DNA from 3 places in the Shewanella sp. KX20019 genome. Region 2 is predicted to be linked to each of the others. Evidence: predicted binding sites of a transcription regulator. Region 2 holds the regulator's gene; each other region holds the start of a gene.
What was found. Region 2 encodes MetJ, which represses methionine synthesis genes. Its sites were predicted from a motif close to TAGACGTCTAGACGTCTA; they were not measured.
Positions count from the first base shown of each region.

Region 1: msrA (peptide-methionine (S)-S-oxide reductase MsrA) is a predicted target of MetJ. The motif match lies at 2,711-2,728, and genes of this name have one in related genera.
Region 3: metK (methionine adenosyltransferase) is a predicted target of MetJ. The motif match lies at 2,483-2,500, and genes of this name have one in related genera.

Region 1 is NZ_CP068437.1:2,589,650-2,599,779, forward strand. Features, by position in the region: gene seqA (replication initiation negative regulator SeqA) at 1-474, shown strand, start outside; gene pgm (phosphoglucomutase (alpha-D-glucose-1,6-bisphosphate-dependent)) at 508-2,154, shown strand; gene msrA (peptide-methionine (S)-S-oxide reductase MsrA) at 2,211-2,690, opposite strand; gene astE (succinylglutamate desuccinylase) at 2,935-3,972, shown strand; gene JK628_RS11355 (thiamine pyrophosphate-dependent dehydrogenase E1 component subunit alpha) at 4,155-5,333, shown strand; gene JK628_RS11360 (alpha-ketoacid dehydrogenase subunit beta) at 5,337-6,314, shown strand; gene JK628_RS11365 (dihydrolipoyllysine-residue acetyltransferase) at 6,324-7,907, shown strand; gene nadA (quinolinate synthase NadA) at 8,039-9,106, shown strand; gene JK628_RS11375 (methyl-accepting chemotaxis protein) at 9,292-10,130, shown strand, end outside.
Region 2 is NZ_CP068437.1:581,336-591,465, forward strand. Features, by position in the region: gene JK628_RS02500 (hypothetical protein) at 1-129, opposite strand, end outside; gene JK628_RS02505 (YdeI/OmpD-associated family protein) at 828-1,403, shown strand; gene JK628_RS02510 (hypothetical protein) at 1,640-1,834, opposite strand; gene JK628_RS02520 (conjugal transfer protein TraF) at 2,719-3,912, shown strand; gene JK628_RS02525 (sulfite exporter TauE/SafE family protein) at 3,936-4,664, opposite strand; gene metJ (met regulon transcriptional regulator MetJ) at 4,748-5,062, opposite strand; gene metB (cystathionine gamma-synthase) at 5,273-6,433, shown strand; gene JK628_RS02540 (bifunctional aspartate kinase/homoserine dehydrogenase II) at 6,449-8,842, shown strand; partial or broken gene metF (methylenetetrahydrofolate reductase) at 9,104-10,130, shown strand, end outside.
Region 3 is NZ_CP068437.1:961,282-971,411, reverse strand. Features, by position in the region: gene tkt (transketolase) at 33-2,024, opposite strand; gene metK (methionine adenosyltransferase) at 2,544-3,698, shown strand; gene JK628_RS04205 (GNAT family N-acetyltransferase) at 4,144-4,650, shown strand; gene JK628_RS04200 (hypothetical protein) at 5,186-5,326, opposite strand; gene JK628_RS04195 (S41 family peptidase) at 5,484-7,682, shown strand; gene JK628_RS04190 (VC0807 family protein) at 8,101-8,796, opposite strand; gene JK628_RS04185 (hypothetical protein) at 9,357-9,707, opposite strand; gene JK628_RS04180 (GNAT family N-acetyltransferase) at 9,716-10,130, opposite strand, start outside.

The DNA.
Region 1 (10,130 bases), 2.0 Mb from region 2:
TTACGTCGAATATTAGGCCTACGTGTTGATGCCGTTGCTCAAGCTCAACCTGAAACGATCAGTCACCCAAGTTTAGAAAGTGACGATAACGCCGTAGAAGTCGTTAATGAAGCAAGCGTGGTTGAAAATAATACTCTTGCTAATTTTATCGAGTTAATTGATGCAGAGCAGTTAGCTGCACAAAAAGGTGCCGTCGGTCGATTTCTGTTTATTCTGGACACTGTATATCAGTCATCCAATAGTCAATTTGAACAAGTACTGCAGATCCAAGGGCGTGATAGATTGTATTTTGCGACGTCAAAGGAAGCGTTACTTAAAGCAAGTAAGTCTGCTAATCCAAAAGAGATTGGCAATAGTGGCTTTTGGGTGACTACCAACAATAACACCGCTAAGAAACGCACTATTTTGTCTGAAGTATTAACCCAATTTGGTACCGACGATGAGCAAGTTGTCGCCATCACTGACAAAGTATAATAGCGGTTATACGTTAACTAAAGGAGCTAGTTTTTGGCTATTCATGAAAGAGCGGGACTGATTGCTGAACAAAGGGATTTGGTCAATATATCTAAATTGGTAAGTTTGTACTATCGGTTAAGCCCTAATGTCAAAGAGGTGACACAACAGGTCACCTTTGGCACATCGGGTCATCGTGGTAGTGCTATTAAGCGCAGTTTTAACGAAGCCCACATTTTAGCGATTTCTCAAGCGGTAGCAGATTATCGTATCGAAGCTGCAATAACAGGCAAGCTTATATTAGGTATTGATACCCATGCGCTATCACAACCCGCTGCCATATCAGTTATTGAGGTTTTAGTCGCAAACAAAGTGACTGTGGCAGTTCATAAAAATGACGGTTTTACTCCTACACCAGTTGTCTCCCACGCTATCGTCTGTGCTAATAAACAGCTGGGTGATAAAGGTTTGGTCGATGGTCTCATCGTAACGCCTTCACATAATCCCCCTCAAGATGGTGGAATTAAATACAATCCTCCTCATGGCGGACCTGCTGAAGGGGATATCACCAACTGGATCCAAAATAGAGCAAATCACTATTTAGAACAAGACTTAGTGGGCGTTAAACGGATTGATTACAATAAAGCGTTGCAAACAGATTACGTCATTGCTGAAGATTTGATCACGCCCTATGTAAACGATCTTGCAAGCGTTATTAATATGTCGGCCATTGCCGATGCGAAACTGCATTTAGGCATAGATCCTCTTGGTGGCTCCGGTATTCATTACTGGCAGCCAATTGCGGACAGATATGGTTTTGACATTACAATAGTCAACAACAAGGTCGACCCGAGCTTTAGTTTCATGCCATTGGATAAAGATGGCAAGATCAGAATGGATTGCTCCTCTCCTTATGCTATGGCGGGTCTACTGGCGCATAAAGAGCAGTATGATCTATGTTTTGCTAATGATCCTGATTTTGATCGACACGGTATAGTATGTCCTGGCAGTGGTTTGATGAATCCAAACCATTTTCTCGCCGTTGCAATCGATTACCTTGTGACTCATCGCCCCAATTGGACCAATAGCATGGTCATCGGTAAAACATTAGTCTCAAGTGCGATGATAGATAAAGTCTGTGCTATGCATGATAAACGCATGTCTGAAGTACCTGTCGGCTTTAAATGGTTTGTCGATGGTCTGGCCAATAGTACGTTTGCCTTTGGCGGAGAGGAAAGCGCAGGAGCGGCCTTTCTAAGGCTCGATGGTAGTACTTGGTGTACTGATAAAGATGGCTTTATCTTGTGTTTGTTAGCCGCAGAGATCTTAGCTGTTACCGGAAAAACACCGCAACAGCGCTATCTGGAGCTAGAACAGGAATTTGGTCAGAGTTATTACCAGCGCATTGACAGCCCCATTAGCTTAGAAAACAAAGCTAAGTTTGCTGAAATAACAGTGGATTCAATATCAGCGAAGACACTGGCGAACGATGTGATAATTCAGAAGCTCACACATGCTCCGGGTAATGGAGCTGCAATAGGGGGCATAAAAGTCGCAACCGACAATGGTTGGTTTGCGGCGCGTCCATCAGGGACTGAAGCACTGTTTAAGCTTTATGGTGAGAGTTTCATCAGCCAAGAACACTTACAACAATTGCTCAAAGATGCTGAAGTCATTGTCGAGCAAGCATTAGCGAACTAAAGTTTCACCGTTAACACCCATAAAGGCGCGCAACAGCGCCTTTTTTATAGCAATATTTAGAAGCTGATGTGACAGCTAGGTAAGTTATTCTTAGCCAAGTAATCTTGATGATAAGCTTCGGCCTCATGAAACTTTTGCGTTGGGACTATTTCAGTCACTATCTGCTTATCTCCCCACTTGCTACTTTCTATTAGCGCACGCTTTGCGCTTATCGCTTGGGTTTGTTGGCTGGCATCATGGAAAAATACACTGCTTCTATATTGGCTGCCTGTATCTTCCCCTTGGCGATTGAGCGTCGTAGGATTATGATTCGACCAAAAAATATCGAGCAACAATTCATAAGATACTTTGTTTGGGTCAAACTCAACGAGGACGACTTCTGCATGGCCAGTCGTGCCAGCTTTGACTTCAGAATAAGAAGAGTATTGGTCATCGCCACCCATGTAGCCACACGTACAGTCGGTTACGCCGTCAACTTGTTTGAAAAAATACTCAACACCCCAAAAACAACCAGCACCGAATGTAGCGTAAGCCATGTTGACTCCTTTATATTTGTTAGCCGTTTGGATGGCTAGATGGCCTCATTGTGTTTTATCTTTTTAATCATTGCAAGTACAATTTTGGCTAGCTGATTATTTGTTGAACTAAGCGGTTAAATTCGTTGGCTTAAGAGACTGTGTTTTATGCTAGTATTCAGTGCAATATCGCCAATGGGGATAGATTCTGTAAGGCATACAGGCTACCACTGAGCGAACTGACAAGGATAATAAGGAGTTGTTTGTGTTTCACGAATTGAAGCAGTCCAAGGATTTTCTAGCGCTAACTTTGGCGCATCCACAGTATCTTCCAGAGAGTTTTGAATTTGATTTAGGTTCGCACACTCATGTTGAAGTCTGGGATACTGGCGTTATTGTCTTTGAGCCTATGCAATCTAAGCACAGTAAAGATATTGTGTTGTCTTGTGCTGTACACGGCAATGAAACCGCACCTATAGAGCTGTGTAATTCACTCATAACGCAAATTCTATCAGAAGAGTTAAAATTGCAGCATCGGGTGATGTTCTTAATCGGTAACCCCGCCGCGATTCATAATGGCACTCGATTTATTGATGAGAATCTGAATCGGCTATTTAATGGTGCGCATTCTCGTGGTGATGGTCTGTGTAATCCTGAGCGCGTTAGAGCACATAAACTAGAACAATACGTCGATAGGTTTTATGCCTCTCAGTCAGGGCAAAGACAACGCATTCATTATGATTTACATACGGCTATTCGCGGATCCAAACACGAAAAATTTGCGATTTATCCCTATCGTCCGGGTCGTAAATACAGCCGAGAGCAGATCATGTTCCTCGAGTCTTGCGGTGTAAACACCATTTTATTCCATCATGAACCGACGACAACTTTTAGCTATTTTTCGTCAGAGAACTATCGCGCGGATGCCTTCACCATAGAATTGGGCAAAGTATTCCCTATGGGGCAAAATGACATGACACGTTTTATCGCCTTGAAGGAGATGTTGACGCTATTGATGTCAGGTCGCAATTTACAACTGCCGAAATTTGATCTTAAACGTCTTAATCTTTATCAAGTATGCCGCTCCGTGAATAAACACTTTGACGATTTTGAATTTAATTTTACTAACGATGTTGAAAACTTCACTGCATTTCCAAAAGGTTACACTCTGGCGCAAGAGGGCGGTAAAGCCGTTAAAATTGAACATGAGTTTGAATCGATTGTTTTTCCAAATGCCAAAGTGCCTATCGGTCAACGAACAGTGCTGATGTTAAAGACGGCAGATGATAGTAATTTGGACTAAATTCAAACTGAATAATTTTGCATGTAAACCAATATATACATGCATAGAGGCGCTTAGTTGTCTTTTGAATGATGGGAAGTATTGAGAGTTAGTTTACGTTAACGTAATGTTCTTCCCGCGTATTAGAATAGATAGATGCTTCTTTTGACATTTGGAAGCATCATAAATAACAAGAGCACATTATGAGCAACGCAAAAACAAATGCTGAGACTGTCCATCGTGTGAGTTTTTTAGATAAAAACTCTATCGCGATCCCCATCCTTAAAGTATTACAAGCTGATGGCACTACTTACGAAAGTGCGGTATTACCCGTTATAGATGAAGCGCTGGCTAAGAAAATCCACGATACTTGTGTGTTTACCCGAGTATTAGACGAGCGTATGTTGGGAGCGCAGCGTCAAGGTCGTATCAGTTTTTATATGACCTGTACCGGTGAAGAGGCGTCTATCGTCGGCAGCACGGCTGCACTTGATGACGGCGATGTTATTTTAGCCCAGTACCGTGAGCATGCCGCTATTCGTTACCGAGGCTTTACCACTGAACAGTTTATGAACCAAATGTTCAGTAATGAAAAAGATTTAGGCAAAGGCCGTCAAATGCCAATCCATTACGGTAGCCAAGCATTAAACTATCAGACCATATCATCACCGCTAGCAACCCAAATTCCTCAAGCGACTGGCGTTGCGTATAGCTTGAAGATGCAAAAAAAGCGTAACATCGCTATTTGTTACTTTGGCGAAGGTGCTGCATCAGAAGGTGACTTCCATGCCGGCCTCAATATGGCTGCGGTATTAAATTCTCCTGTAATATTCTTCTGCCGTAATAATGGTTACGCTATTTCCACGCCAACTGAAGAGCAGTTTTCTGGTAACGGTATTGCAAGTCGCGGCCCGGGTTACGGTATGCATACTATTCGTGTTGATGGTAATGACATGCTGGCGGTATTGGCCGCAACGCAGCAGGCTCGTGCCTATGCACTAGATAATAATAAGCCTGTACTGATTGAAGCGATGACCTATCGTCTTGGTGCTCACTCATCATCAGATGATCCATCCGGTTATCGCTCAAAAGATGAAGAAGCAAAATGGCAACAGCACGATCCAGTAAAACGATTCAAATTGTGGATGATTAACAAAGGCTGGCTGAATGAGAAAGAAGATGCCGAACTTTATGTTAAATACCGTGAAGAGGTCCTAGCTGAACTTAAAGTTGCAGAGAAGATCCCGTTACCGCATTTAGATGAACTCATCCAAGACGTGTATGACAAGCCAACCCCCATATTAGAAAAACAGCTGGCCGATTTAAAAACACATATCAAGAAGTATCCAGAAGCCTATCCAAAAAGCGCAGGGAGAATATAAGCTGTGGCAGAGATGAATATGTTGCAAGCCATTAACGAAGCCCTGAGCTCGGAAATGGAAGCTGATAAAAAAATGATGGTTTTTGGTGAAGATGTTGGCCATTTTGGCGGCGTTTTTCGAGCAACATCAGGGCTACAAGAAAAATTTGGCCGTGATCGTTGCTTCAATACTCCGCTAACAGAGCAGGGCATTGCAGGTTTTGCCAACGGACTTGCCTCAAATGGCATGACAGCTGTTGCTGAGATCCAATTTGCCGATTATATCTTTCCAGCCATCGATCAGATCGTTAATGAAAGCGCCAAGTTCCGTTACCGCAGTGGTAATGAGTTTGACGTCGGTGGTTTAACGTTTAGAACGCCTTATGGTGGTGGTATTGCGGGTGGTCATTATCATTCACAATCACCAGAAGCCTATTTTACCCAAACGCCAGGCCTTAAAGTGGTTATACCGCGTAATCCTGAACAAGCGAAAGGCTTGTTGATTGCGTCAATCAGAGATAAAAACCCGGTTATTTTCTTTGAGCCTAAACGTCTTTACCGTGCATCTGTTGGCGAAGTTAGAGACGGTGACTTTGTCATCGAATTAGGTAAAGCAGAAGTCGTTCGTCAAGGCACAGACATTACGTTGTTAGGCTGGGGCGCTCAGATGGAGATACTAGAGAGTGCAGCGGATATGGCAGCAAAAAAAGGTATTTCATGTGAGGTTATTGATCTGCGTACCTTGTCTCCTTGGGATGTTGACACTGTTGCTGCTTCGGTTAAGAAAACCGGCAGATTACTGATCAACCACGAAGCACCGTTAACCGGTGGTTTTGCGGGGGAAATAGCGGCAACAATCCAGGAAGAGTGCTTCTTATACCTAGAATCACCTATTGCTCGCGTTTGTGGTTTGGATACTCCTTATCCACTTATCCATGAAAAAGAATATATGCCTGATGCTTTAAAAACATTTGAAGCCATTAAAGCATCGGTAAAATTTTAGGAGCTCGCCATGATTAAAGAGTTTATCCTGCCGGATATCGGTGAAGGCGTTGTTGAATGCGAGCTGGTTGAATGGTTAGTGAAGGAAGGTGATGTTGTCACTGAAGATCAGCCAATTGCCGATGTGATGACAGACAAAGCATTAGTGCAAATCCCAGCGCCTTATCCAGGAACTATCGCTAAGTTGTATTATGCCAAAGGTGAAATTGCTAAAGTGCATGCTCCTCTATACGCCGTTGATGTTATTGATGAAGGGGGAGCTCAAGCGGCAGTCATCACTGAACTTGCTGTTGCAGAAACTGTCAGCAGTAATCAGAGTCAAAACGACACCACGACAGCCAACGTCACTATTGAAGAGTTTTTGCTGCCTGATATTGGCGAAGGTATTGTGGAGTGTGAACTGGTAGAGTGGCTGGTTAGCGAAGGCGATACTGTGGTAGAAGATCAACCCATTGCTGATGTCATGACAGACAAAGCACTGGTGCAAATTCCCGCAATCAAAAATGGTAAAATTGCCAAACTACATTATCGTAAAGGGCAACTAGCCCAGGTACATGCACCGCTATTTGCTATTGAAGTTGCCGCGGAAACTCCAGTAGCAACAACGACGACTGTAAATACACAAGTAGAGCCTGTAGCAAACACTGTAATGAGTGAAAGTGCAGCACCTGCTTCGCAAGGTAAAGCGTTAGCAAGCCCTGCGGTGCGCCGCATGGCACGTGTATTAGACATAGATATATCGACAGTTAAAGGCACTGGCAAAAATGGCCGTGTATTTAAAGAAGATATTGAGCGCCATCAATCTCCAGCAGTCTCTACAAGTATTAACGTACCATCGGTAACGGCACCTGCGAGTGGCAATGTTTCAGACACACAGGCTATTGCTACTGGCGATCGCATCGAACCGATTAAAGGCGTTCGCGCGGTAATGGCTAGAATGATGACTGAATCAGTATCTACTATCCCACATTTTACCTATTGTGAAGAGTTTGACTTAACTGAACTCGTTGCACTGCGTGAGAGCATGAAGAAAAAGTATTCAACTGATGAGCTAAAACTCACTATGATGCCTTTCTTTATGAAATCGATGTCCTTAGCACTAGCTCAATTTCCTGACATGAATAGTCGTGTCAATGCCGACTGTACTGAGCAAACATTGTTATCGAGCCATAACATCGGGATGGCGGTTGATTCTAAAGTTGGTTTGCTGGTGCCGAACGTGAAAGATGTGCAAAATAAAACGATTTTACAAGTGGCTGCAGAGATCACTCGTTTAACCACTGCCGCGCGTAGCGGTAGAGTTTCTCCCGCTGATCTTAAAGGCGGCAGTATCTCAATTTCAAATATCGGTGCATTGGGTGGGACGGTTGCAACGCCTATCATCAATAAGCCAGAAGTCGCCATTGTGGCACTGGGTAAACTCCAAGTGTTACCTAGATTTAATGCTGCCGGCGAAGTTGAGGCTCGTAAGATTATGCAAGTGAGCTGGTCTGGCGATCACCGTGTGATCGATGGCGGTACTATTGCGCGCTTCTGTAACTTATGGAAGCTATACTTAGAGCAACCACAAGAGATGTTGCTTGCAATGCAGTAAACATTGCATTACAAGATAAAAAAAGGTGCTTAATAAAGCACCTTTTTTGTAACTGCATTTCCCTTAAGAGTTTTAAAACGGTTAATTATTCCGTATAATTCCGCGAATCAGTTATTGTCTTTGGTTGTAGTATGAGCGCATTTGTCCCTAGTATCGAAAGTATTGATTATCCATTTCCAGCTAAGCCGCTTCCTTTGTCTGACATAGAAAAGGAGCAATCTAAAGACCGCATTAAACAGTTATTGAAACAGCGTAACGCCGTTCTAGTTGCCCACTATTATACCGATCCAGAAATTCAAGCATTGGCCGAAGAAACTGGCGGATGTGTTTCAGACTCACTGGAAATGGCCCGTTTTGGTCGTGATCATCCAGCAAAAACGCTTATCGTTGCAGGCGTGAAGTTTATGGGGGAAACCTCCAAGATCCTAAGTCCTGATAAAACAGTACTAATGCCGACACTCGACGCGACTTGTTCGCTTGATATTGGTTGTCCGATTGAAACATTCAGTGAATTTTGCGATGCCCATCCGGAACACACTGTTGTTGTTTATGCCAACACATCTGCAGCGGTCAAGGCTAGAGCAGATTGGGTCGTTACCTCTAGCATTGCGTTAGAAATCGTTGAGCACCTAGACAGTGAAGGTAAAAAGATCATTTGGGGCCCCGATCGACATCTTGGTGGTTATATCGCCAAAGAGACCGGCGCCGAGATGTTAATGTGGCAAGGTGACTGTATTGTCCATGATGAATTTAAGGCCAAAGCGTTAACGGAGTTAAAAAAATTACATCCGACTGCCGCGATATTGGTTCACCCTGAGTCGCCGGCCAGTGTCGTAGAACTTGCTGATGCGGTCGGCTCAACAAGTCAACTGATTAAATCTGCTCAAACAATGGATAACGATAAGTTTATTGTTGCCACTGACAGAGGTATTTTTTATAAGATGCAGCAAGCTGCACCGAATAAAACATTAATTGAAGCCCCTACGGGTGGCAATGGTGCTACATGTAAAAGTTGCGCACACTGCCCATGGATGGCCATGAATGGGTTAAAGGCTATCGAGAGTTCTCTGGAAATGGATGCACAACAACAGCATGAGATCTTCGTCGATGAATCATTAAGATTGGATGCATTAAAGCCTCTCGACAGAATGCTAGACTTTGCAAAAAACCTCAATATGAAAGTGAAAGGTAACGCATAGTTAACGTTACTCTTTGTCACATATTTAGTGAATAGATGATCTAGATCACTCATTAGGTGTTCTTGTATAATAAGCCTGCAATTGCAGGCTTTTTTTGTGGTAATTTTATCAAACAACTGTTTACCTGAAATTGGTTTCGTTTATGCTATGCAACAAATTGATTTAAATATAAATAAGGCTTACGAATGAAATGGAATTGGATCGGCAACCTTACGTTAAAGCAGAAATTTGTGATTGTAATAGCGCCCCCTTTATTGGCCTCCATTATTTTTGGCGGGTTGTATGCGTATGACCAATACAAGTTAACGAAAGAGCTCGATCAGGTACTTATTTTGAGTCAGCTAGCCGTCAAGAATAGTAGTTTGGTTCATGAAATTCAAAAAGAGCGGGGCATGAGCGCCGGTTTTATTGGCTCAAATGGTTCAGCGTTCAAAAGCAAGTTACCCGCCCAACATAAAAAAACAGACAAGCTTTTAAACTCCTTTGAGTTATTCCTTAACAGCCAGCCGCTGCCTTCTACTTTTACAACTGAGATCAACAACAGCAGAAATTTAATCAATGAAATTGCTGATATACGCAGACAAGTAATGGCGGTGACGATTAGTGTTGCCGAAGAGGTCGAATTTTATACTGAGTTAAACAAAGAGCTACTTAGTATTGTCGACCTAACAGCAAGAAATGGCGCTAATCAACAGATAGCGATTAAGGCCGCCGCATTTGCATCGTTTCTGCAGCTAAAAGAGCGTGCGGGAATTGAGCGAGCGGTACTAAGCTCAACCTTTGGTAACGACCAATTTAAAGTAGGTGTTTATCGCCGTTTCATTACACTAGTGTCAGAGCAGGGGGCTTATCAAGAACGTTTCTTGGCGTTAACCGATCCGCAAAGCTACGTGAGTTTCCAGCAGTTGATGACAAACTCCGCATTTAGGGAGGTTGATGCTTATCGTACTATCGGTTTTGCGCAAAACAAACAGCAACTAGCGCAACAAAAGCCTGAGTCATGGTTTAAAACTGCGTCTGAACG
Region 2 (10,130 bases):
GGCATGGATGCCATCGTAGAGCTTACAAGGCCAATTCTGTTCCATACAGAATTTGGCATTCTCTCCGTCCATGGAGGTCAGATGTACTTGCAGCGTGCCTAAGAAGTGTCTGCACATACGGTCGTTCATTCACATCTGATCTATAGGGATATAGGAAATGTCATGATGATGTCGGGAACATCATCGACCATGTGATCACGACATTCGGACATCCTGTCCAGCACCTGCCGCAGGCAATTGGAAACACTTCGGGCTGAACGCGGCAAAGATGCTGAGTATTGATATCAGCTAGAAAGCTAGTTATGTTATTGATTATCAACGGGTGGCTAAGTTTGTTCGTTTCTCAAGGTAGTAAATGGAGTTCAGAGTTAACAGAAAAAAATTCTGCTTCGATGGCTTACAGGTAGTTGTCTTTTTGCTGTAGTCGTTTCCATTTTATCAATGCTATATTGGGAATATAACTACATACCAGAACCCAATATCAATTGGCGCCCAATTAATGATTTTGTCGATATGTTATATTTAATGCCAGTTGGCTTTTTATTTTCAATCGCTATGCCTTGGGGTGGTCTAGTTTAATTGGTTTAGTTACTGCTTTATGGTTTAAGGATTTACGTCCAATATCAATATCTATTGTTAGCGCAATGTATTTTGGGTGGTATTGGCCTAAGTGGTTTGTTGGTCTGATGGGCGTATAAGCAACGCCACATAACGCCAACCCAAAGTCCGACAGCTAACACTGTCGCATTTTTTGCAAAAAAAAGCGCAAAACCCACGCCAGCACGTTGCGGCTTGGGTTGGCGTTATGCCGAAGAGAATCTAATTAGATGCCTGAACCAGATCCATCGAGAATCATGACATTTGCAACACCGAAAGATCTCGGCGAGTGGCTAAAGGTGAATCACGCAACTGAAAGTGAGTTGTGGGTAAAGATATTTAAGATAAATACTGGGATTCAAAGTGTCACTTGGAATGATGTAGTGATAGAGATTTTGTGCTGGGGTTGGATTGACGGTGTGAAAAAGTCAATTGATGATCAAGCCTATCTTCAACGCATAACTCCCAGAACAGCACGAAGCAACTGGTCTAAAAGAAACACTGAGCATGTTGAACGTTTGATTAACGAAGACCGAATGAAGGTATCTGGGCTTGTGCATGTTCGTGCCGCGAAAGCTGACGGTCGTTGGGAAAACGCTTATGTGGTAAGCCAAATGGAAGTGCCCGCAGATTTCATAGCCGCACTAGAAAATCAGCCGATCGTAAAACAGTTTTTTGAAACTCTTAATAAATCGAGCCGTTATGTTATCGCTTACGGCTTAACAAGTGCAAAGAAACCCGAAACTAGACAAAGACGATTTACAAAATACATGTCAATGCTTGCTCATGAGGAAAAACCTAAATAAGTGGCATTCGGCATAGCAAGTCACTCAAAAGGACAAACAACAGTTGGTTTTTGCTCCTTCGTCACTTGTTTTAGCAAACAATTATCAGCCCCTTAAATGGGCGTTATCGAATATTCGATTGTCATACTTTGCTTCATCAAAACTTCTGACCTGGAATCTAAGCACTTGTTGAGAGCCTGTCTATCCAAGCTCGACGTGCAGACTGGCAGAACTACGCCAGCCCCATGGCTAAATACTTAGGCCTCAAGTAGCTCTTCGATACCGGTAACACCGAAGTATTGCACTGAATTCTTGATGCTGATCTTTTTGGCTATGAGATCACCGTCTTTATAGATCTTAACGACCTTTTTACCGCCTCTATCATTGGTGCTGTATTCATATTCATCGTTAAGGCGAAGCTCGTCAAACTGAGACTTCATGATTAGATGCATAGTTGCTCCTATCTCTAAAAGCTTATTGGTTTGGTTAGATGGAAGACTAACCTATTAATTAGACTCAGCGATCTATCCAATAGTTTCGCTTTTAATATAGACAATTTTATTCAGTGTTGTCACTGGATTTATGGCACTAAAACTCCCTTCAGCTAATTAGATAGGAAGGGGCGTCATATGAGCCTTTGGTTACTTACCAGTGAATCGACGAGTAGAATACTGATGGATAGGCGCTCCAGAGGAGTACTACGTCATAAAAGTTACTTTAGAGATTTTACTTTACGACCACAGCTATTTCAGCCGTCAGTTTCGGCGCTTATTTGGTAAGCGTCCGTCGCAATTTAGACGAGAGCACCGCACTAATTAAATGATTGGTATCGTTGCTTAATGAGTGACAAAGCCTGTAAAAATCGCCCTTTGCTGCAAGTGGTTGAACATATTTAAATACTGGGGCGATACTTTGGTAATAAAAATGTAGTTTTAAGGTTAAAATTTTATCCCTTAGTTGTTTTTTTTGGCTTAGAATAACTCTTGATAAGAAAAAAATAATTAATACCAATCAGTATAAAGATTTGATCGCTCAGCGAGAGTTTAGCGATTCTGAGGCAAGGCAACGAGTGAAGAGCATAGTTATTCTACGTTTAAGCTCGTTAACACAGCATCAGAAACGCTAAAACTCGTCTGTAAAGAGGGTTTTTGGCTTCCTACTTCTACGTTAAATGAACTCATAAGGGAATAATCATTATGTCATTCATTCGCCTTGAATTAGTTCGCCAACAAACACTCTGAGTAGATCAACTACTTATATTGATTGGTATAAGACCTTTTTTCGATTTGGACCGTATTGGTGTTAAAGCGTTAAGGACATAAAAAGGGCGGAATGGATGAAACTACGTAAACTAGCGCTATTATGCGCACTAATCCCCAGCTTTTTTGCCTATTCAGGCCAAGAGTATTATGAGGCCCGTAGTGATGCAATGGGCGGCGCTGGTGTTGCCTCGTCTAATAATGAGGGGGCTGCTTTTGTTAACCCAGCATTGCTCGGTTTAAATGCACACAAAGATAATTCAGCTGTTTTATTGATGCCGGTGCTCGGTATTGATATGGCCGACAGCGACAATATGATTGATAAATTTGACTCTCTTATTGATTCATATGATGGCTTGGCCGCTGCTATTGATGCGGGTAACAGTGGCGATATTGATGTTTACCGAGATGATTTGATCCTCGATTTAGAATCGCTGAAAGGTACGTCTGCGTACGCCAGTGCCGGTCTTGGTTTTAGCGTGGCGATTCCACATCAAAGAATGCCAATGGCTATTTTCTACAAAAGTTACGTGAACGCCGTTGGTGTCGCTAACATTGCCCAATCGGATATCGATGCGCTTACAGACTTAGATGTAAATAATCCGCCAGCAGTGACCGACTTAGCCTCAAATGGCCAAGTGATTGGAGGGGCTGTATCTGATTTAGGAATAGCGTTAAGTTTCCCGCTCTCTATTGTCAATATGCCTATCTCGGTAGGTATATCACCAAAGTTCCAGCGCATCGATACGTACAACTATATTGCTAGCGCGAATAATTTTTCTGCCAGTGACTTTGATGATGTTGAATACCGTAACGATGAAACCAGTTTTAATATCGATGTCGGTGTGGCTATTGAGCCAATCAATGGTTTGGTATTTGGTTTGTCAGGTCGTAACCTTATTAGCCAAGATGTCGATACCATTGAAGTTGAAGGGCAGAAGTTCACCTATCGCGTTGAGCCTTTGGTGACCGCAGGTGTTGCTTATGACTGGAGTATCTTGACGGTAACAACCGATGTTGATTTGATTGAAAACAAGAAGTTTAAAGAGCTCGATGGCACGCAGTATTGGCGCCTAGGCGGTGAAGTGCGGGCGTTTGACTGGATGTCATTGCGTGTTGGTTATCGCCATGACATGAAAGATTCAACGGCGAACATCTATTCTATTGGTTCTGGTTTTGCCTTTGGTGAGTCATTTTTCTTAGACTTTACAGGGATGTTTGGCAGTGATGAAGCGATAGGTGGGGTGCTACAAACCTCATATCACTTCTAAACATGGTTTACTTGAGCGTTAGGTTAACTAAGTTCGATAATCGACTTAACTGTTAAGATAAGTGCACTGAAACTACATAAGACCAGAGTAAAAACTCTGGTTTTTTGTTTATCGACTCTACCGACCAATCTACCGGCAACTGCATAACCCAATATTACAGAGGGCAATAGCATTAATGATGCCCACAAATGTTCAGGCTTTAATAGCCCTGCAAATCCTAAAATGGCCAATGCAATCATAGAACTAAATATGAAGAAGGCTGATAGGGCCGCTCTAAATTGACCGGCATCTTTACCTGCGAGCAATATCGCCAGCGGTGGTCCACCTATGGCAGCAATGTTGCCAAAAATGCCAGAGAGAACCCCTGCAATAAACAGGCTTAAACGGTTAACCGAAATATTAAACTTCAGCAAGCTAAAGCCAACGGCGATCGCCACGGTAAGGGCTATTGCCAGCCCTAGAATAGGCTGAGGGGCTATCAATATAAGCATAGCGCCTAAGATCCCACCCGGAATGCGCCCCAGTAGCGCATATTGCAACCCATTGAACTCAAGCTGCCCACGCTCTCTAAAAAGCGTTAATACGGCCGTAGAGAAACCCATCATAATGACTGATGCTGGCACTAGCGAGGGTTCGATAATATATAACAGTGGACTGGCGATGATAGCTAAACCAAAGCCAATTAGACTCTGTGTTAATGCACCACAAAATATAATGATAGAGGCGAAAATAAGCGTGTTTGGGTCTAGCATTTAGCTACCTGTGGATCTTTTTTCGCGAACGAAAGCAAACAAGGACCGCTATAGCGGTCCTTGTTTGCACATACTTAGCCTGTCTACTCTAGCTCTTCCCACTCAATGCCCATCTCATCCATCAAGCGTTTAACTTCCGCAGGCATGCTATCAGGCTTATCTTTTGAAAGATCACCATCATTTGGCAGCGGTTGTCCTGTGTAAGCGTGTAGAAACGCCTCACAGAGTAATTCGCTATTGGTGGCATGACGTAAGTTATTCACTTGGCGGCGTGTACGCTCATCGGTAAGCACCTTGAGTACTTTCAAAGGAATAGAGACAGTAATTTTTTTTACTTGCTCATTCTTTTTTCCGTGTTCAGCATATGGGCTGATATAATCGCCGTTCCACTCAGTCATTGACTCACCTGTAATTTTTAAATTCGGGGCAGATTTTAACCCCTTATGCAGCACAGTCAAATTATTGCCTCTATTTTATGACAAATGCAAATAGATTTCTAAATGCTTGGACGTCTAAACGGCCAAAAGTGATTGACTAGGGTGAATTGCTTAGGTACATTTAGACGTCCAGACATCCCTAATAAGAAAATCTAGCAAGAGGAGTAGTACATGACCGAGCGTAAACTAGCCACTGTAGCTGTGCGCCAAGGCATCGAGTCCGATAGCCAACATGGTGCGGTTGTACCTCCGATCTATCTTTCTACAAACTATTCTTTTGATGGTCACAAAAATCCTAGAGATTTCGATTATAGCCGCTCAGGCAACCCCACTCGTTCAATCTTAGGCGATGCTATCGCTGAACTCGAAAAAGGTTGTACAGGGGTAGTGACTTGTACTGGAATGGCAGCCATAACTTTAGTGACTAGTTTACTTGGTCCCGATGACCTGTTGGTGGTACCTCATGATTGTTATGGTGGTAGTTATCGTTTATTTGTCAATCTGGCGAAGAAAGGTCAGTTCAAACTTGAGGTCGTTGACCAAACCGATACAGCGGCATTGGCTATAGCCATTGCTAGAAAGCCTAAAATGGTGTGGCTAGAAACGCCGTCAAATCCACTGTTACGGGTTGTTGATATTGAAGCAATAAGTGCTGCTAGCCACGAAGTGGGTGCACTCGTGGTCGTTGATAACACTTTCCTGTCACCAATCTTGCAACAACCCTTACTACTTGGTGCCGATATCGTGATTCATTCGACCACCAAATATATCAATGGCCACAGTGATGTCGTCGGTGGTGCTGTGGTGGCGAAAGACGCTGAGCTGGGCGAGTTGTTGCATTGGTGGTCAAATACTTTAGGTCTGACGGGCGGTGCATTCGATAGTTATCTTACATTGCGCGGAATTCGAACACTTGCGGTAAGAATTCGCGAACATCAGGCGAATGCGCAGCGGATCCTTGATACTCTTACCCGTCATCGCGCAGTAGAAAAAGTTTACTACCCAGGGCTTAAAGATCACCCTGGTCATGAAATTGCTGCTAAGCAGCAAAAAGGCTTCGGTGCGATGCTCAGCTTTGAATTAAGAGGCGGTGAAGAGCAATTAGTCGCTTTCTTAAAAAATCTTAATTATTTCTCTGTTGCAGAAAGCCTCGGAGGAGTAGAGAGTCTAGTGGCAGTGCCTGCGACCATGACGCATCGAGCGATGGATCCTGAAGCACGTGCTCAAGCAGGGGTTAAAGACACCTTAATCCGTCTTTCTGTTGGTATCGAAGATGCTGATGATCTTGTTGCCGATATTGAAGCTGCACTCAATGCAGCTGTCGCTTGTTAATTAAAGGGGTTTAAGATGGCACGTTGTCACTTACATAAATTTGGTGGCTCCAGTTTAGCTGACGCAGACTGCTATCGTCGCGTTGCACATATTCTCCTGACTCATGGTCACAGTGACGATCTTGTGGTGGTTTCTGCGGCAGGAAAAAGCACTAACTTTCTATATCGATTGCTGGAACTGAGCACCACAAAGCAGTTGTGGCAAGAAGAGTTACAAACGCTGATTAGTTTTCAACAAAGACTGATAGAGCAGTTACTGTCGAATGAGCAAGCTCGATCGTTAAGAGAGCGCCTGTCAAACGATAAAGCGCAGCTGATCAGCTTGTTATCATTAGCACCTATCAACGATTACCAAAGTAGCCAAGTGGTTAGTTTTGGTGAGCGTTGGTCATCACGCTTGCTGGCAGCTTTATTGCGAGAGTCAAGTGTGGCAGCGTCTGATGTGGATGCGCGTACCTTGCTGATTGCCGATGAAGGCGCTGTGCCGCAGATCCGCTTGCAAGACTCTCGTCAAAGAGTGCAAACCCTGATTGAAGCCCACCCCAATGAACGGCTGATTATCACTGGTTTTATCTGTGCCAATGACAAGGGTGACACTTTATTATTAGGCCGAAATGGCTCCGACTTTAGTGCTACGCTCATTGCTAGCTTAGCGGATATTGAGCGGGTAACAATTTGGACTGATGTTGAAGGTGTATTTAACGCAGATCCTAATAAGATTAACGATGCTAAGCTACTGAGCAGCTTATCATTAGACGAGGCTAATCGTCTGGCACATTTAGGCTCGCCTGTACTGCACAACCGTACCCTGCAGCCGCTGTTTGATACTGACGTGAGCCTTGCTGTACGCTCAAGCTATGCGTCACATACCGACTTTACCTTAATTGCGCCTAAAAGCTCCTCTGCTAGTGCGCCCGTCGTGACCAATCTCAACAGCGTATCACTGTTTAATATTCAGTTGGATGGCGCTTTCTCTACATTGCTCAATTTGTTAACTGATTCGGGATTATACCCCCTAGCGCATTGGTCGCTTGGGAAAAAGCGCGTTGAACTCACCGTTACTTTAGAGAATCAAAAGCAAGTGCAAGCGCTGCTCGATGCTAATAGTGAAGCGTTAGGCATTACGGATCTTAAAATTAGAGACGATTATGGTCTTGTAGCGTTAGTCAGTGCCGATGCGGATCTTTATCGCCGCGGTTTTGCCAGATTACTCAGCCGTAATGCTCGTCCGCTGTTTAATGACGGCATGAGCTTAGTGACGTTAGTACCCCAATCACAGGTAAACCTGTTGACTCAGAAAGTACATCGTCGCTGTGCAGGCCCACGCAAGCGTATTGGCGTATTGCTCTTGGGGGTAGGTAACATAGGTGAAGCTTGGATAGAGCTATTTAACGGTGCCAGAGCAGCTTTAAATAAAGAGCTTGAGGCCAGTGTTGACCTTGTCGGGCTCGTTAGCTCTCGCAAAGCGCTAGTTAGCGATACGGGGATTGCACTGGATTCATGGAAGGCGGTATTTGAGCGAGATGCATCGCCTTGGCAGTACGGTCACTTGTTTGAAGAGCTACAAGGGCTTGAGTGTGATGAAGTTGTCGCGCTTGATATTAGTGCCAGTGCAGATCTAACTCTGCAATATCCGGAGTTTTTTGCCCGCGGTATTCATGTTGTCAGTGCCAATAAGCTCGCAGGTTCTGGGCCATTGCCTTTTTATCGCGAGTTAAAGTTACAGCTGGGTAATCGTCGCTTGTTTTGGCGTTATAACGCCAGTTGTGGAGCCGGGCTGCCGGTACAGCATGCCATTAATGATCTGCATAACAGTGGTGATAGTATTGAAGCCGTAGGCGGCATATTCTCAGGTACCTTGTGTTGGTTATTTGAAAATTATGATGCGGCTAAACCCTTTTCAGAGCTCGTGGTTGAAGCACGGGGGCTGGGGATCACTGAGCCGGATCCGCGCGATGATTTATCGGGTCGAGATATGCAGCGTAAATTGCTTATTTTGGCCCGCGAGATTGGCTTAGAGATCGAACTTGAAGATATCGAGCTTAAGTCATTGGTGCCTAAGCACCTTGCAGAGCTGCCGTTAGCGCAGTTTTTATCGCGTATCGATGAGTTAGATGAAGATATGTTGCAGCAGTATTTAGCCGCAGTCGAGCAAGATAAAGTGCTTAGGTACGTCGCAGCGCTAGATAGAGTCGACGGTAAACTAAAGGCTGAAGTGAGTCTGCAATGGGTTGATAACAGTCATCCTTATGCCAACTTAACCCCTGGCGATAATGTGTTTGTTATTCGCAGTAAGTTCTACCAAGACAATCCGCTGATTATTCGTGGACCAGGAGCTGGAAGACAGGTGACAGCCGCCGCGGTGCAATCAGATTTAGCCCATATATGCCGAGACTTACTGCAAGAGTAGTGTAGCTAATCGAGCGATAGCGAATTAATAATAAGTGCGTTCCAGTTACTGGAATGCACTTTTTTTATGGCTTTGATTTATCGCTGTGTTCCATCTAGAACAAGTAACTGCTGCATTGCTTTACTGTCTCAAGAAAAAAACTCACTTGGCTGCTTTTTACACTTGACTTCAATCTCAGTTTCTCTAGTATATGGACATATAGACGTCCAAACGTCTATACCGAGATTGCGAGACTAACGAGTTGAAGTAGAGGAAATAGAAATGGGCTTTCACCATGCACAACATGCGACATCATTGAATCAGAGCTTATCTGAGCTTAGAGATGATATTAACGTTTCTTTTGAATTCTTTCCGCCTTCAACTCCTGAGATGGAAAAGCTGTTGTGGAACTCTATTCGTCGCCTTGAACCACTGAACCCTAAGTTTGTGTCAGTTACTTACGGTGCAAACTCGGGAGTTCGAGATCGTACCCATGGCGTGATTGAGCGAATTCAAAAAGAGACCGACTTGGTTGCCGCACCACACTTAACGCTGGTTGATGCGAGTGATGAAGAGCTCAAGGAGCTGGCCAAACACTATTGGAATAGCGGCATTCGTGACATTGTTGCACTGCGTGGTGATTTACCGGAGGGCAGCGCGAAGCCAACTCGTTTCGCCAATGATCTCGTGCGTCTTTTACGCTCAGTGGCAGACTTTGATATTTCCGTTGCGGCTTACCCAGAAGTGCACCCTGATGCCACTAATGCTCAGGCGGATCTCATCCATCTTAAAAAGAAAATCGACGCCGGTGCTAATCGTGCTATCACTCAGTTCTTTTTTGATGTTGAATCCTATCTGCGTTTCCGTGACCGCTGCGCTGCAGCAGGAATCGATGCTGAGATTGTCCCGGGAATTTTGCCAGTGACAAACTTTAACCAGACTAAGCGTTTTGCGGCCATGACTAACGTATCCATTCCTGGTTGGTTACACCGTCAATTTGAAGGCTTAGAAGATGATGCGATAACGCGACAAATGGTTGGGGCTAACGTGGCGATCGATATGGTTAAAGTGTTGGCTCGGGAAGGGGTAAAAGATTTCCATTTCTATACGCTAAACCGTGCCGAACTAACCTATGCGATTTGCCATACATTAGGTGTTCGCCCTGGTAAGTAAGTTGTAGATCAAGCGCTAACGTTGCAGATATTGGATATGGTTAACGTGTTGGCTCGGGAAGGGGTAAAAGATTTCCACTTCTATACGCTAAACCGTGCCGAACTGACCTATGCGATTTGCCATACATTAGGTGTTC
Region 3 (10,130 bases), 380 kb from region 2:
TGCCAATGCGCCGTCAGCTTTATCACTGACGATTATAGACCGTTAACGGTTGCTATAACATTGTCTACCGTAAAGCCGAAGTGCTTCAACAAATCAGCACCTGGTGCAGACTCACCAAAAGTACTCATGCCAACAATAGCGCCGTTGAAACCAACATACTTGTGCCAGAAATCAACGTGTGCCGCTTCAATCGCCACTCGCTTAGTCACACTGCTTGGCAGTACAGACTCTTTATAAGCAGCATCTTGCTTATCGAACTCGTTAGTCGAAGGCATAGAAACAACTCGTACTTTCTGACCTTGTTCTGTAAGAGCAGCTGCAGAATCCATCGCTAGTTGCACCTCAGAACCGGTAGCGATAAGGATTAAGTCAGGCGTACCCGCGCAATCACTCAGTACATAACCGCCTTTAGCTACATCAGCCAATTGCTCAGCGCTACGTGCTTGCGCCTTAAGGCCCTGACGACTAAAGATTAGCGAAGTAGGAGCATCACGACGTTCAATCGCATTCTTCCAAGATACTGCAGTTTCAGCTGCATCACATGGACGCCATACCGTCATGTTTGGTGTCATACGCAAGTTAGCAAGTTGCTCAACTGGCTGGTGAGTTGGACCATCTTCACCTTGACCAATAGAGTCATGGGTATAAACGAAGATGTTTTGAATACCCATCAACGCAGACATACGTACTGCATTACGCGCATACTCCATAAACATCATGAACGTTGCGCCGTAGTTGATGAAACCACCATGTAGAGATGCACCATTCATAATGCCGCTCATGCCGAATTCACGTACACCATAGTAGATGTAGTTACCGGCAGCATCGTCTTGAATACCCTTAGAACCTGACCATAATGTTAGGTTGGAGCCTGCAAGGTCAGCAGAGCCACCAAGCATTTCAGGTAGCATTGCACCGAAAGTACCAATCGCATTTTGTGACGCTTTACGGCTAGCAATACCTTCAGCTTTATCTTGGCATTCTTGAATAAAGGCATTGGCCTTCTCTTCAAATTCAGCAGGCAATTCGCCAGTGATAACACGACGCTTATACTCAGCAGCAAGTTCTGGGAAAGCAGCCGTGTAAGCCGCGAACTTTTCGTTCCAGCTTGCTTCGTTTGAAGCGCCAGAATCTTTAGCATCCCAACCTTCATAGACGGTTTCTGGGATTTCAAATGCGCCGTGATCCCAACCAAGGAATTCACGAGCAGCTGCAATTTCAGCATCACCTAGTGGTGCGCCGTGGCAGTCATGGCTACCAGATTTGTTTGGCGAGCCAAAACCGATAGTCGTTTTACAACAGATCATTGTCGGCTTATCAGTAACAGACTTAGCTGCTTCGATTGCCGCGCGGATAGCATCGCTGTCATGACCATCTACGTTAGCAATCACATGCCAGCCGTAAGATTCGAAACGCTTAGGCGTATCATCAGTAAACCAGCCTTCAACATGGCCATCAATAGAGATACCGTTGTCATCCCAGAAAGCGACTAGCTTACCAAGACCCAAAGTACCCGCTAAAGAACAGGCTTCATGAGAGATACCTTCCATCAAGCAGCCATCGCCTAAGAAGCAATAGGTGAAGTGATCAACAATGTCGTGACCAGGCTGGTTGAACTGCGCAGCCAAGGTCTTTTCAGCAATAGCCATACCCACAGCGTTACTAATACCAGCGCCTAGTGGGCCTGTTGTTGTTTCAACACCTGGGGTGTAACCATATTCTGGGTGACCCGGTGTTTTAGAGTGAAGCTGACGGAAGTTCTTCAACTCTTCAATAGGTAATGCGTAACCTGTTAGGTGCAGTAAAGAATAAATAAGCATAGAACCATGGCCGTTTGACAAGATAAAACGGTCACGATCAACCCACTCTGGGTTGTTTGGGTTGTGCTTAAGGAAATCATTCCATAGCACTTCAGCGATGTCAGCCATCCCCATTGGTGCACCTGGGTGACCAGAATTGGCTTTTTGAACGGCATCCATGGTTAATGCACGGATTGCGTTAGCGAGTTCTTTACGAGATGACATGCTCTCTCCTGCGTCGTGTTGAGGTATTGAGGCTTAGATCTAGCGCAAGGCAGCAACTTTGGTATCTGCTTTACCCTGCACTACAGCAAAATTTGGAGCCATATTTTCGCCTACTAGGCTGTAGGACGCAAATTTAATTCGCCCTGATTGAAAAATATCGGCACTTATTAGCTGATTCAGCAGGTAGCCTAACTATATTTAACAACACCTTAACCGCGCTTTAGCCCATTAAATCTTAAGTAAAATAAAATATTCCTCTCTTGGCCAAGCAATACAAGCTCAGCATTGATCATTTTTTTATTGGAATAAATATCGACACCAACCAATAAAAAACTTCAATAACAGTCGCTTATATAGAAACCGGATGATTACCCATGATATTTATAAGGATTTAATAGCGTGGATCACTGCACAAAATTAAGTGAAAGGGGTGTCTTCTTTTCTGTTTTCAACTAAGATAGCCGTCTAGATGTAGATACTTCTACACATTCAAATTGTATAAAGACGAGATTCCCCATCATGGCAAAGCACTTGTTCACCTCTGAGTCTGTCTCAGAAGGTCATCCAGATAAAATCGCCGATCAGATTTCTGATGCGGTATTAGACGCAATTTTGGAGCAAGATCCAAAAGCACGCGTAGCATGCGAAACTTATGTCAAAACTGGCATGGTTATGGTTGGCGGTGAAGTAACTACTTCAGCTTGGGTTGATATCGAAGAGATCACCCGTAAGACTGTACGCGACATTGGTTACACCCATTCTGATATGGGCTTTGACGCTGATTCTTGCGCTATCTTAAATGTCATTGGTAAACAATCTCCAGACATCAACCAAGGTGTTGACCGTGCAGACCCTAAAGAGCAAGGTGCTGGTGACCAAGGCCTAATGTTTGGTTATGCCAACAACGAAACCGATGTACTTATGCCTGCACCGATTACGTATTCACACAAGTTAGTGAAGCGTCAGTCTGAAGTTCGTAAAGACAAGACACTTCCTTGGTTGCGTCCTGATGCAAAAAGCCAAGTGACTTTTGCCTATAACAAAGACGGCAGCATCCATGGTATCGACGCAGTTGTACTTTCGACCCAGCATTGCGACAGCGTAAGCCAAGCGGACCTGATCGAAGGTGTTATGGAAACCATCATCAAGCCTGTATTGCCGGCTAAGTGGTTATCTAAAGACACTAAGTACTTCATCAATCCAACAGGCCGTTTTGTTATCGGTGGTCCAGTAGGTGATTGTGGTCTAACCGGTCGTAAGATCATCGTAGATACCTACGGCGGCATGGCGCGTCATGGTGGTGGTGCTTTCTCTGGTAAAGACCCATCAAAAGTTGACCGTAGTGCGGCATACGCTGCCCGTTACGTTGCAAAGAACATTGTTGCAGCGGGTCTTGCTGAACGTTGTGAGATTCAAGTGTCTTACGCCATTGGTGTTGCAGAGCCAACATCTATCAGCATCGAAACATTTGGCACTGCTAAAGTAGCTGAAGAGTTATTGATTGACCTAGTTCGTCGTCACTTCGACCTACGTCCATACGGTCTAACAGAGATGTTAAACCTAGCTCGTCCAATCTACCAAGCGACAGCTGCATATGGTCACTTTGGTCGTGAAGAGTTTCCTTGGGAAGCAACTGACAAAGCAGAAGCACTACGCGCTGACGCAGGTCTTTAAGCTTTACCGATTAAATCGGCAAAGCTCGCAATTAAAACCGCCTAAGGGCGGTTTTTTTATGCCTGGAACATTTCTGAAGATTTACCATGGAGGGTAAAAAATCTTCGTTGTATCTGCTGCAAGCATTAAGAAATGCACGATTTCTAGCTTGACTAGGTATATGAAACCAAGTGCTCTTTTTATCAATAGTGGTTCCGATGACCTGCGGTCGGCGTATGCGTAGATACTTCAGTGACACGCTGCAAGTCCATCCCTGGAGGCTCGGCCATGACGTCCATGTCATGGACGGTCACAGCCGTATCTACGCTAAATTAGAAAACACTACCTCAGGCACCAAAGTAATTAATGAACAAGAGTTAGCTATGCCTGTATGCCATAGGTAGTATGAAGTCTGCTTTAGTGCGACAATTTAACTTTCATAAATTGACTCACAACCTTTTTGTTTATGACAGCAGCAATTAATACAAAAGTGCAATTAACTTGGTTGGCGACTGATGATCGTATTGAGGTAAAGCAGTTCTACCGTCAATATATGCCTTATGCACGCTTGTTGCAGAAAGAGTTAGTCTGCGTGTTGACTCGAGCCGATTCAGCTTCGGCTAATAGCGTTGAAATAACTTCCTCTGATATAACTCATTCTAAACCTATTGCCTTTGAGATAGTTGCCAGTGCCCGTATCCGGCCTATTGGCCAGTTATCCATTTTAACTGGGATGTTGGTGCATCCAAATTTTCGTGGCCAAGGTGTTGGGCACCGCTTAATGCGAGAGTTGGCATCAGTAATTTCAGATGGAAAAACTTATATTTTTGCCTTGGCGCATTTGGAGAGCTTTTATGCGCAACATGGGTTTTGCGCTGTGTCATCAGCGCCGAATGATATTGCGCAGTTGTTTTTGAAGTATCAGAGGGATGGCGATGAGCTGGTGTTAATGGGGTTTAATCCCACAGCTTAGTGGGAATGAGGCCTTATGGCCTTTGAAGATTAACAGTTAGACTTCGTCTAACAACTAAAGTCGTGGTGCTTCGCCCACACCAGAGCCAAGGGGTAAAGCGCTTGTCCCCCTTAACAAACCCTCAGCGCCCCGGCGAAATTTAAAAAGCGAAATTTCCAACGGGGGAGATTGCTGTCTGCAAATTTGGCGACTTAAATGTAAATTCTGATGCTCACTGGTGGGAGGTTTATCTAATTTTAAAAATTTCATCAATAAGCCTAATGCAGGGAGTTTGCACTGTTAACACCTTCTAACTGTTGATAGCTGCGACCATACGACCAAGATAAATGCTGCGCTGCGCTCAACAAAAAACGGTATCAAGCTCTATCTACTAGATAGAAGGTAACTTCCTGCAGCATTGGTTCCAATGCCTGCGGTAAGTGTTGGATAGAATATCCGTGGAAGCTCGACCATGACATCCTTGTCATGGTCGGTTATTGCCGCATCTTCACTTGGTTAGAAAAGCACAATCGTCTAGCACCAGAGTTATTAATTATTAAATTTTACCCTGAGCCCACATTTTGAAATGTTTTCCCCAACACACAAGATAACTTGTTTCTAACTTACCCGTTACGGTTAACTCGGCCTCTAAGGCATGAAACATCCAACCTAGCCAGCCATTGATAGTCAATAACATAACTAGATCCAAAAGAGTGTCATTAACTGTGTCTATGTATTGTTTCCCAGCGAAGAAAATCAACACAACTGTACATTATTTCATATCGCTGCAGCACTGCTAGCAAATACACTCCAATGTTGATAACAATAACTTTTTGATTTGGATCTTATAAAAAATGAAACTAGTTTCCACTATGCTATTTGCAAGCTTATTACTTAGCGACTATGTCCACTGCGACAGTTTTAATCTTGATTTTGAACAGCAAAAGGATAATGCTCCCACTTTATGGAAATCCTATAACGTTGATAAAAGTAGCTCTAGCACTGACACATTGATCTTTAATAGTGGCAGCTACTCACTATACATAAAGAACTTATCCGACAAGCCACGAAGTCAAAACTGGCAGCTTAGGCTGCCGGCAAGTTACCAAGGCGAAAAAATAGTATTAAGTGGTTACATCAAAACTGAAGGTGTAAAAAATGGTAATGCTGGCTTTGCTATGAGCGTATCGCCATCAATAGCTTTTGATGCAATGCAAGGCCGAGAGATTACCGGTACAACAGATTGGAAAAAGTATGAGATCAATTTGGATCTAAAGCCCCAACAAGCTGAAGAGATAACTGTTTCAGCCTATTTAACAGGAACAGGTAAAGTTTGGGTTGATAATTTACACTTATCAATAGATGGCATATCGATTGATGCAGCCCCCTTAAAAGCGTTCAAAAGCGCAGACAAAGATAGAGAGTTTGATAATGGCTCAGATATCGAGGTTGGAATTAAGTCTAACCAAGAGTTAGAGAACCTTGAAATATTAGGTAAAGTTTGGGGATTTATTAAGTACCACCACCCAGGAGTAGCGAAGGGTAACTACAACTGGGACTATGAACTTTTGAGGTTTTTACCTAACTACCAAAAAGTTGTCACCTCTAGCGAGCGAGACCTTACACTATTTAAATGGATTGAAGGGCTAGGCAACGTAGAGCTATGTCAACAGTGTACTCCCACAGCAAGCGATGCTTTCCTAAAGCCAGATCTTGAATGGATGAATACGCTCAAGCTATCGGTAAAGCTCAAACAGCAATTGCTGTTCATTTACGAAAATCGCCACCAAGGAACCCACTATTATATAGAAGTAGCCAAAGAAGTCGGCAACCCTATTTTTAATCATGAAAAAAGCTATGCCAACCTCCCTTATCCTGACGATGGATTTAGACTCCTCTCTGTTTACCGGTACTGGAATATAATCCACTATTATTTCCCAAATAAGCACCTAATTGATAATGATTGGCGCGGCGTCATGAGAAAACACATTCCTTCATTTATTAATGCAAACAATGAACTTGAATATGAAATTGCAGTATTGAAATTAATTGCTGAGGTTCAAGATACTCACGCAAATATCAGAGGTGGTCATAATGCGTTATACAACTGGAGAGGACAGTATCGCCCGCCAGTAGCAGTGAATTTCATTGAAAATAAGTTAATTGTGACTGAATTTTTTAATCCAGATTTACAACAAGAAACAGGACTTAGGATTGGCGATGAGATAACTGAAATCGAAGATGTAATGATTGCAGATGTTGTCAATCAGCAACTACCTTATACACCAGCCTCCAATTATTCAAGACAGCTTTTCGATATTAGTAAGAAGCTACTTCGATCTAACAATAAATCAATAAAAATAAGCTACGTTTCAAACGGCAAGGAGTCGACCAAACTGCTTTCATTATATACATGGAAAGAGCTCAACATGAAGGCTTATTATAATGCTAAAAGCAGCGTCCCTAGTATAGAGAAATGGGATAACAATATCGGTTACGTAAATCTAATCAGTATTAAAAAATCCGATATAAAGAGGATTGAACAAGAAATGCAGGACACCAAAGGCATAATCGTTGATCTTAGAAATTACCCCAACACATTTGTAACTTATCAATTGGCTGAACTTTTTACCAAAGAAGCCACTCCTTGGGTAATGTTTTCAACTCTGAATCTTAATAACCCTGGTGAGTTTAATTTGATGCCTGCAGTAAACACCGCAGGAAACGACAACTACTATCGTGGCAAAGTCGTCATACTTGTCAATGAAAATACCCTAAGCCAAGCCGAATTCACCGCCATGGCTTTAAGGGCTGGCGGAAATGCAACTGTTATAGGCAGCACTACAGCTGGCGCTGACGGAGATGTATCTATATTTTATCTACCGGGCGGCATCAAAACAGGAATATCAGGGCTGGGCGTCTATTACCCAGATGGCTCCGAAACTCAAAGAATAGGAATTGTTCCAGATATAAAGGTCTCCCCAACAGTTGCAAGCATAAAATCTGGACGTGATGAACTTATTGAAGCGGCCTTAAAGCTAATGAAAATGTAAAAGATGATTTAGGTATAATTGGGGGCAAAATAAAGTTGCCGAAGTTATTAAAGTCAATCGCGTGAGCGAGGCATGGATGCTGAGATAGCCTTAGGTGAGCCATGGATGGCGAATATGAGGCGGTAGCGATTGTCGAAAATAACTGAAGGATCACAACTTCGTCTGGGGCGCTGAGGGTTAGGCACTTTATAACCAAGAGCGGGGACAAGCGCTTCGCCCCTTGACTCGACTCTTGATTACAAGAATGGGCGAAGCGCCGCGACGTTAATTGTTAATTGTTAATTGTTAATTGTTAAACGCAGTCTAACTTTAGAAAGCAGGCATCGCCTGATAAGTGACAAGGTCACGACCTTTTATCAAACGAAGTTTGATTACCTAGCGCTGTAAAGCGTAAGTCAGACGCAACCTGACACAACCATTACTGATTTGCCAAAACCTCTTCCAGCTTAAGCCCCGTTAAATCATGGATAGTTCGCCATAAATAATAAAATGTTCCCATCATCATCAACATAGATGGCAAGGCTATCATCGGATAACTGTATAAGGTCAACTGCCCTAACTGCTCATTAAATTCAGAGGTGCCTGTTGGGCTAGTGACGATCCATTTAGCCAGTACATAATTCATAATGGCGGAGAACGCGAACGAACCCGCAACCAAATAGGTGGCCTTCATTAATCGTTGTTCAAATGCAGCCACACAATTGTTCTGCTGCAGTCGCTTAATGATCTTATCAACATCCATCACTGCAGGATTAAATATAATGGCTTTAATTAATGGTTTAGAAGTAAAGGTCGAAATAATGACGGCAATACCGATAGCCGCTGGAATGGCGGCCTCTTTGATTGCCAGCCACTTAAGGTCAAGTGCTAATAAACCAATTCCACCGGTCAACAGCACATTGGCTAACCCAAGCAAGGCGATAAAATTAAACTTCTTATACTTTATCAGCTCAAATATGCCCCAACCCAATGGAAAGCTTAACGCCAACATTAATCCACCACTCGCCCCTAACTGATCTTCACCACTTAGCTTCATTAGAATAAAAGCGGGTATGGCAATGCTCACTATCAGGTCAACCAAAGGCCGAGGTTTATGTGTCGATGTACTACTCATATGTTGTTTTCCAGGCGAAGTATGTAAGCTTCGAAAAAATTTAAAGATAAAAACCATTACTGCAACTTTTATGATGCCAGTATCGATACTCACTAACCTATAGCGGCGTAGAAATACCTTGTTCTGCATCAAGTGTCACTCTTCATCAAACATTGTTGAGACAGAGCTAACTGGTGACTGTAACGCAAATAAATGAAGCTCAGCTTAAACTTTCTAGAACTTCGGTACTAAATAGCAATTACTTGAACAAATCAAACCAATAGCGAGGCTCACAAACAATGCCAATTCCCCATAGGAGTTGCCGAAATACGTTGGAAATTTCGCCGGGGCGCTGAGAGTTTGACTCTCATGAAGTCAAGAGCGGGCGCAAGCGCTTTGCCCCTTGGCTCGACTCTTGATTACAAGAATGGACGAAGCTGCACGACCTTGGTCAAGCGCAGCTTGATGCTGTGAAGTGGCCGCAGTGCCACGACGTTAGTTGTTAGACGCAGTCTAACTTAGAGGTCAAGCGCTGCTTGGTAGCTTAAAAAAGCTAAAACGTTTTCAGTCCAAAAACACCTCTAACAATGGTCAAAATGTGCATTCTCCATGCACATAAACTCAACTTGTTGCATCGATAACACTGGTGGTTGCAGTACCTCTATAGATTCAGGATTAATCGTACCCAAGTCGCCCACTTCATCGATCTTATTGCCGTAAGAGTTAGTGCGACCACAATAGATAAAGTGCTTATGCCAACGCACTAGATAACTGCTTTCCTGCTTTTCATCAACCATGATATCCGCTATTAAAGCGTGGCACTCTTCGCCCTTTTCAGTCAATACCGCGACAACCAATTTAAGGTTATCAAACCCAGACAAGTTTAGTGACAGATACGGTGAGAAAATAGTGGCGACAGATTCAGACAACATAATAATCCTTAGAAAAAAGAGTCGGTAGTCGGTAATACAAGTAAGTAGTAGTCGCGCTCATCAAAACTAATAAAGTCGACCACTTGCATTCCACCTTTACGAGTATGGGCTGCGAATGAGCCGGCATTATCTTCAGCTATAAAAGTCAGCATATAAGGCAACTCTTTCGCAACGGCTTTTCTGATGGACTGAACCAGCGCTTCAAAGATGCCCTGGCCACGGTATGCTGTCGTAACCCAAATAGGCCCGTACTGACAACAGTTTTTTTCAGTCAATCTTGCCTTATCGTATTCAATTCTTGATAAGCGATTAAGCAAATTACGATAGATAGGCCACTGTTTAAAAAAAGACCAGCGCCCCGCAATAACATAACCTATTATTTGCTCATTTAACTCAGCGACAACCACCCAGTGTTGTGTCACC